DNA from 2 places in the Sphingobacterium sp. B29 genome. Region 2 is predicted to be linked to the other one. Evidence: riboswitches for the same ligand, from Rfam matches in the RefSeq annotation. Region 2 holds a riboswitch; the other holds the start of a gene.
What was found. A riboswitch is a leader RNA that binds a small molecule or an ion and turns the genes downstream of it on or off. The one in region 2 is predicted to bind thiamine pyrophosphate.

Region 1 (4,437 bases), 380 kb from region 2:
TCAAAGAGAAAGTCGCGTCCGCTATCAGTATGATAGTCCGGAAACAAGTGACTACTCGCTGCGCCAAACCTTCGATCAAAGCGATCGACTGACAGCCGAAATCAAGCGATCGTACCGAGCCAACGAAACGATTGATGAGTTTTATTATGAGGGTGTATTACAACAAAAATCTATTGTAAAAGATCTCGGAAACTGTGCCTACGAAAGCTTGATCTATAACAAGGAGGGAAAGTTAACAGCGAAATACATACAGGCAAAGAAAACCAACTAAACGAACTGAAAAACTGCACTAAGCTCAGACAATAAGATTCTTGATTTTGACAAAAAAATATTCGACGAAATTCGGCAAAAAACACATTTCTGCACTAATTTTGATAGCGATACATAAACGTCAAATTGAGAAAAAGAAAACTGATCAGTCAACTTCATCCCATACTCTATTTTATTGCAGTATGGGCGAGAAGAGTGCAGCGCAAAGCCGTTTGGCTATTTGATAATAAGAAATACAGCACAGCTAAATCAACTGAAAAACTTCCCTTTCGTATTAAAAAGCATCAGTCTGTCTTATTAAAAAAACTAGGCGAAAATAATATGCAATTGCAGATTAACAAAGTTACCAACCTGAAAATTGCAGCAGCACAGATTAATAGCATTCTGATCAGACCGAAGGAAACCTTTTCATTTTGTAAACTCGTTGGACTACCCACTGTAAAAAAAGGATATCTGCCCGGCATGGAGTTATCCTTTGGTGAAGCAAGAGCGGGTATTGGCGGTGGAATCTGTCAAATATCCAACCTCATCCATTGGCTTGTTATCCATAGTCCACTCACCGTCAATGAACGTTATCACCACTCTTTTGATCCATTTCCGGACGATGGCCGTGTTTTGCCATTCGGTAGTGGAGCTACCGTCTTTTATAATTACCGCGACTATCAATTCACCAACAACACGCCTTACACCTTTCAAATAAATCTCTGGTTCACAGACAAATGTTTAGAGGGCGAATTAAGAATTGATCAAGAACTGGATTTTGCGTACCATGTCGTTGAAAAAGAACATCAATTTCTTAAAATAGACAATCAGTTCTTTCGGAAAAATGAGATTTGGCGCGAGAAATTTTTAAAGTTTCAGGGTGTAAAGATTTTGGAAACCGAACTTTTGACCAAAAATTTTGCCCGGGTTACCTATACCCCTGTTGAATACATTGAAATTAGTGCCGATCAAAATCCGGCCGATTAACTCAACAAGCTAATGATCGAAAAATGACGGATATGAAAAGTCCTCTTTTTTGTTTAAGTTTGGTCTGGCTTTGGGGGTATTCTGTATAGAATTGAGATAGTCCCTTTGAACCTGATTCGGTTTATACCGGCGTAGGGAAAAGCAAAAATCCACTGTACAGCATACTCCTTTACTGCACAGGCTATCGCTCTTCTTCCCTCCAAGGCCACACAGTATATCTTAGCATATGTAAAAAAATGGAAGATTCAATTATCAATTTATTAGAGCAGCTGAGGGTCGAAAAACCCCTTGTACACAACATCACAAACCTAGTCGTGATGAACAATACTGCCAACGCACTTTTAGCCCTAGGAGCGTCCCCTGTGATGGTACACAGCCCATTAGAAGTACGCGAGGTTGTCGATATTGCACAAGCTCTTGTCATTAATATCGGCACCTTGAGTGAAGATACTGCCGAAGCTATGCTGGTTGCTACCGAACATGCCAATACCATTGGACGGCCATGGGTACTTGATCCTGTTGGTGCTGGGATATCAGCATTCCGCAATGATTTATTATCCAATCTACTGGATCTCAAACCCACGGTTATTCGTGGAAATGCATCAGAAATCATGACGCTGTACAATTTCAACCAACCGAACACAAAGGGAGTCGACAGCACGACAGCGAGTAAAGATGCGCTCCGATTTGGCCAATTATTACAAGAACAAACCGGCTCCATTATCTGTATTTCTGGAGAAGTAGACTATATCCTTTCACAGCAATATCGGGTTGAAGTTTTTAATGGCAACCCTTTAATGACACAGGTAACTGGGCTTGGCTGTAGTGCTACTGCGCTTATTGGTGCATTTCTAGGTGTTACAGACCAATATTTTGAAGCAGCTGTTGCCGGTGTATCCATTCTGAGCTTAGCGGGAGAACTCGCTGCCCAAACAGCAGCTGGACCGGGCACCCTGCAATTGAATCTCTATGATGAACTCTATCAGCTCAATGCAGAACGTCTAAAATCAAAGCTCAAGATCAAACGCTATGCGCATTAATCCGCTTTTTCCCTACCCTTTATATTTGGTAATTTCTGAGCGGGACTGTTATCCTCAAAATTGGCTCAATGTTGCCGAAGAAGCCATTATTGGCGGAGTCGATCTTATACAATTGCGCGAAAAGGCTGACGATCCGGCCACATTTTTGGATAAAGCCATCCGTTTGAAAAAACTGACCGATCATTATGGTATTCCGCTCGTGATCAATGATGCCGTAGCAATCGCTGCCCAAATCGAGGCATGGGGAGTACATGTGGGTCAAAATGATTTGCAGCCGCTCGCTATTCGCGAAAAATATGGTGATAAATTAACCATAGGCTGGTCCATAGAAGACATGCAACAACTGGAAAGTGAACAAATGTACACCGTCGACCACCTTGGTGTAAGCCCCATTTTTTCTACGAAAACAAAAGTAGATACGGTTACTGAATGGGGAATTGCGGGTTTAAAACAACTTCGGAGTAGGACGGAAAAACCATTGATCGCTATCGGAAGGATGAATTTACAAACAGCAGAAGAGACCTGGAATGCCGGTGCAGACTCCATTGCAGTCGTTTCGGCCATATGCCAAAGTCAAGATCCCAGAGCCGCCAGTGCACAACTAAAAGAACTATTAAAATGACAAAAGATAAAAAATACCGCGTCCCTACCGTACTCAGCATTGCGGGGTTCGATGGTAGCGGTGGTGCAGGTATACAGGCAGATACCAAAACCATATCTGCATTAGGTTGTTATGCCATGAATGTTTTAACTGCCTTACCCGTTCAGAACACACAAGGTGTAAGACGTATTTATGAAATTCCTACAGCAGCCGTCCAGGACCAATTGGATGCTATTTTTGACGATATCTATCCCGATGCAATCAAAATAGGAATGGTACACAATATTGAACTTGTGGAGCTTATTAGCAGCTATTTAAAAGAATATAAAGGGCCTATCGTATTTGATCCAGTCATGGTCTCGACCAGCGGGCACAAGCTCATTCACGATGATACAATTCAGGCCTGCATAGAACTTCTTTTTCCTTTAGCAATGCTGATTACACCAAATTTAGACGAGGTAAGTGTTTTAGTAAACGAAGTTATTGACAATGTTGAGAAGATGAAAAAAGCGGGAAATAGCCTATTGGCGAAAGGTTGTCAATCCGTTTTGATTAAAGGCGGGCATCTCCAAAGTCAAGAATTAACATCCCTGTTGTTCCAGCACAAGAGTCCACCAATTGAATTCAAATCTCAAAAAATTAACAGCAAAAATACACATGGTTCCGGTTGTTCGCTTTCTTCAGCAATTGCGAGCCATTTGGCACAAGGCGTTGGTCTCGATAGCGCGGTTGAATTCGCATTGGCCTATATACACGCAGCAATAGCTGGTAGCAAAGATCTCGTCATTGGCAAAGGAAATGGGCCATTAAATCACTTCCATAATCCGATTAAACTTATTCAATATGAACTGGACTGATCATGCCTGGGAATCCATAACAGCTATTTATTCGGATATACTTACTATGCCATTTATTGTTCAGCTTAGTGATGGTAGTCTTCCCCTGGATAAATTTCAATTTTACATGCAGCAGGATGCTTTCTATTTAGAAGAATTTGGCCGTGTGCTCGCCTTTATAGGTGCAAAAAGTGCGGATAACCAACAAGCATTGGACTATTTCGAATTTGGTCGCAATGCGCTTCTTGTTGAACGGGCATTACACGAAAATTACTTTCGGGAATTTGGTTTAAGTCCTGCCGACAAGAGCAACAAAATCGAACCAACCTGCCATCATTATGTCCATTTTCTTAAAAGCGTAGCCGCTTTCGAGAGCATTGAGGTCGCTATGGCGGCAACACTCCCCTGTTTTTGGATTTATAAGGAGGTCGGAGATCACATTGTATCGACAGCAAATACACAGGGAAATCCCTATTCCAAATGGATAGAAACCTATAGCGGTGAGGATTTTGCACAGGGCGTTATCAAGGCGAAAAACTACGTTGACAAAATTGCTGCAGAAACTACTGCAACAAAACGGGAGAAGATGCGACAAGTATTTATAACAGCTTCCCAATTAGAGTATCAATTCTGGTTAGCAGCCTACAAACGAAGGGTATGGTAAACAAACTATTGTCCGATACCGAACAGTTGATGTTCAAAAATGAGCATTAACGAAAAT
Region 2 (4,437 bases):
TTGGACTGTGACTTAACCGGCACCCAGTCTCCACGCCCAAAAGTTGTTAAGCCAGACGGGCTGATTCCATCTACATAATCGACATAGCGTTTGATATTTAGATAACATTCTTCTAATGCACGTGGGTCTCCATAAAACTGATAGATCTGCCATGGAATGATGGCAATGGTGCTTGTCCAATCCAAACCATTTGCGGTACCATAGCCCCATCCGCCAGTTGGAATAATATCGGGTAAGACACCATTCTCCTGTTGTTCATCACGATGATCTGCCATCCACTTTTCATAAACTGTTATCCCGTCAAAATTGTAAAAAGCTGTTTCAATCGCTAGATGCCCATCCCCTGTCCAACCGTTCTTTTCGCGCTGCGGACAGTCTGTAGGATAGCCCATCAAATTGGACAAGTAGGCATTGTTGGTCGCTTCCCATAGTTTGTTGACCAACGCTGATGATGTCTTAAGCTGTCCAATAGCAGGCACATCACTATGCATAAAATAGGCGGTCACAGCCGAACTATCCAACGCGATCGCTGCACTACTACTAATTTCGACGTAACGAAATCCCTTGTAACCGAACTTGGCCATAAACTCATCATACCGACCACTTAAGGTCAATATATCGGTCTGAAAGGGCTCCTTTTCCTTATCGCCCCGATAATAAACATCAATATTGGACTGATCAAGATGCCCATCCGCCAACAACCGCTCACCATGCTTGATACGCAGCATAGTACCCGCAGCTCCTTTCACCTTAATTTTTGTAATCCCGGCCATATTCTGGCCCATATCGAACACATAGGTACGTTGGTCTATCTTTGTCACTGATTTCGGCTTATAGGACTTCACGAGCCGAATCGGTACCATCTGTTGGGAAACGATATGTGCAGATGGCGCATTTCTATACTGAACAGCCTGCCAGGCCGAATCATCGTATTTTGGTTTATCCCAGTTGGGTATTTCTAGTCTTGCATCGTAATGCTCACCAGTGTAAATATTATTATAGGTGATTGGTCCTGACGCTGTCTTCCACTGCTTATCCGAAACAATGGTTTCCGTCGTTCCATCTGTATAAACGATTTTCAGTTCTAAACAGAATGTTGGCCGGGCCCGCCATGGTGCTTTATCAAAATTCCAAACGGCCAGTGGTTGATGATTATACCAGCCATTCCCCAAAACAACGCCAATGGCGTTCTCTCCTTTTTGAAGCTGCTGGGTTACGTCCGTCACGACATACAATGTCCGTCGGTCAAATCGAGTATACATTGGATCCAGACGATGGTCGCCAACGCGCTGGCCATTAATGGAAAGTTCATATAATCCTGCTGCGGCAATATATGCGCGGGCAGATTTTATCTGCTTATTTGCCTTAAATTCTGTTCTAAAATAAGGCGTTTCTCGCGCATGAATATCCTTATTGTCGCTGATCCATTTTCCTTTCCAAAGGTCCATTCCCATCATGCCCGTTTCGAACGATGCTATTTCTGAACGTGTTGATACACCATCCTTATCCCATACTTTAACCTTCCAGAAGTACTTGGTCTGTGGCTTTAACTGTGCGCCATTATAGGACACTAACATAGCCGAGCTGAACTGTTTGCCACTATCCCAGTTATCTTTGGTCTCTCGCAGCAGTGCCAGCGAATCTTGCCCTAAAAAGATCTGATAAGCCTGTTGTACCGCACCTTTACGTTGGTCCTCAAGTCGCCAGCTAAGTCTTGGGTGAATTGCATCAATACCCAATGGATTGACCAAATGTTCGCATGTCAACTGCACGGCGCTGCAGTTGTTTTTAGGTTGGGCATAAGTGTTGCTAGCGATACACAACAATGTTGTCAATAAAATCCTACGCATTAAAAGATACTATTCTTGGTGGTTGTTAAATTGTTTTAGCTGATTCAAAAAACTAATATATCAAATATTTCCCACATACTGACCTGTACTTTCCTGTACAATAAACCCAAGTCTGCAAAATAAAATTCTTGCAACTTTCATAAAAATAACCTTATCTTAGTCACAACTTTAGGGGTGTCTGCTCGTGCAGGCTGAGATTTTACCCTTAGAACCTGATCCGGATCATACTGGCGTAGGGAAAAGTGAGCTGTCTACAAGGTGCATTGCTGTGCCTTTGTGTAGCCATTCCTAAAGTTTTACCAAAAAAATTAAGGAATGGAACTTACAATAAACCATCAGATTCGATTTTTCGACCCCTCGCTTACTTCATTGGAAGGCTTGTTGCTTTTGGAATTATCCGGCCAAACTCAGGGCGTGGCTGTAGCTATTAACAACAAAGTCATACCCAAAAAGGACTGGGCTACGACACCACTAAAACCGCACGATCAGATTATTTTAATCACCGCGTCCCAGGGCGGATAGCTATTCCCCAAAAATCAATCGAACCGAGTAATTCACCCCAATAAGAAAAAAATGACAGCTGAAAAAATTACGCAATCGCCCTTTCCAAATGCAAAGAAAATTTTTGTATCCGGAAAACTATTTCCTATTCAAGTCGCTATGCGTCAAATCTCCTTGAGTCCAACCAAATTAACGAATGGAGAAGTAGAAATTAATCCCCCGGTAACAGTCTATGATACTTCTGGACCATATACCGATGACACCATCCATATCGATATCCGAAAAGGCCTCCCGCGCCTTCGCGAACAGTGGATCTTAGATCGTCAGGATGTCATACAGCTGCCTGGCACCAGCTCTGAATATGGACAAAAACGCCTTTCTGATCCAACGTTGGATGAACTCCGATTCGCGTATAGCCATAAACCAAAAGTAGCCTCTGCCGGCAGGAATGTCACCCAATTACATTATGCAAAGCAAGGCATCATTACGCCTGAAATGGAGTACGTTGCTATCCGTGAAAACCAACGTATCGAGCAGCTCACGGCCAGTACCTCCGGAATGGATCATCAGCATAAAGGACAGAATTTTGGTGCCAGAACACATGATAAAGCAATTACACCAGAATTTGTCCGTGAGGAAATCGCTGCCGGAAGAGCAATCATCCCCAATAATATCAATCATCCTGAAAGTGAACCCATGATTATCGGGCGCAACTTTCTTGTTAAAATTAATGCCAATATTGGCAATAGTGCTGTAAGCTCAAGTATAGAGGAAGAAGTTGAGAAAGCAGTATGGGCCTGTCGTTGGGGAGCCGATACCATCATGGACCTGTCCACTGGCAAAAATATTCACGAAACCCGCGAATGGATTATCCGTAACTCGCCCGTTCCAATCGGTACAGTACCGATCTATCAGGCGCTCGAAAAAGTGAAGGGGGTGGCCGAGGACCTTACCTGGGAAATATTCAAAGATACCTTGATTGAACAGGCCGAACAGGGTGTTTCTTACTTTACCATACACGCCGGCGTACTGCTTCGTTATATCCATCTCACCGCTTCTCGAGTAACGGGAATTGTCTCCAGAGGAGGGTCTATCATGGCCAAATGGTGTCTTTTCCACCACAAAGAGAACTTTCTCTATACCCATTTTGAGGAGATCTGTGAGATTATGAAGCGATATGATGTTGCTTTTTCACTTGGCGATGGTCTCCGTCCAGGAGCCATTGCAGACGCCAACGATGCGGCTCAATTTGCGGAGCTCGAAACACTGGGCGAGCTCACCAAGATCGCCTGGAAACACGATGTTCAGGTGATGATCGAAGGTCCGGGCCATGTTCCTATGCAATTGATCAAAGAGAATATGGACAAGCAATTGGCTTGTTGTGACGAAGCACCATTTTATACCTTGGGCCCCTTAACAACTGATATTGCTCCAGGTTATGACCACATCACATCAGCCATTGGAGCTGCGATGATCGGATGGTATGGATGTGCGATGCTTTGCTATGTGACGCCCAAAGAACATCTGGGCTTACCAAATAAAAAAGACGTTAAAGACGGTGTAATCACCTATAAACTAGCTGCCCATGCGGCCGATTTGGCCAAAGGACATCCAGGTGCGCAATACCGTGATAATGCCTTGAGTAAAGCGAGATTTGAATTTAGATGGGAAGATCAATTCAACCTTTCCCTCGATCCAGATACAGCACGTGAATATCATGACGAAACATTGCCGGCAGATGCGGCCAAAGTGGCTCACTTCTGCTCCATGTGCGGTCCCAAATTTTGCTCCATGAAAATTACGCAGGAAATCAGAGATAGTGCCGCACAAGGGATGCTGGAAAAATCGCAGGAATTCATCGCGCAAGGAAAAGAGATTTATTCATGATCATCGCTTTTACAGCATCAGAAACGATCCCTTCTGAAATAGGGATTATAAATGCTTTGTTCAAAGAAGGACTTGATATCCTGCATTTGCGCAAGTATCATTTTACGGACCTACAAATGTCCAGGTACGTTGAATCTATAGATTCAACGTACCTGGACAGATTGGTCCTACATTCCCACCCTCACCTATCGGCTGAGCT

Region 1: linked by a shared signal. The riboswitch ahead of thiM (hydroxyethylthiazole kinase) and the one ahead of thiS (sulfur carrier protein ThiS) in region 2 are both predicted to bind thiamine pyrophosphate.

The regions. Positions count from the first base shown of each region.
Region 1 is NZ_CP019158.1:4,592,606-4,597,042, forward strand. Features, by position in the region: gene BV902_RS19840 (hypothetical protein) at 1-271, shown strand, start outside; gene BV902_RS19845 (VanW family protein) at 397-1,239, shown strand; TPP riboswitch at 1,302-1,394, shown strand; gene thiM (hydroxyethylthiazole kinase) at 1,476-2,279, shown strand; gene thiE (thiamine phosphate synthase) at 2,269-2,901, shown strand; gene thiD (bifunctional hydroxymethylpyrimidine kinase/phosphomethylpyrimidine kinase) at 2,898-3,737, shown strand; gene tenA (thiaminase II) at 3,724-4,380, shown strand.
Region 2 is NZ_CP019158.1:4,208,536-4,212,972, forward strand. Features, by position in the region: gene BV902_RS18115 (alpha-L-rhamnosidase) at 1-1,850, opposite strand, end outside; TPP riboswitch at 2,011-2,106, shown strand; gene thiS (sulfur carrier protein ThiS) at 2,166-2,372, shown strand; gene thiC (phosphomethylpyrimidine synthase ThiC) at 2,424-4,238, shown strand; gene BV902_RS18130 (thiamine phosphate synthase) at 4,235-4,437, shown strand, end outside.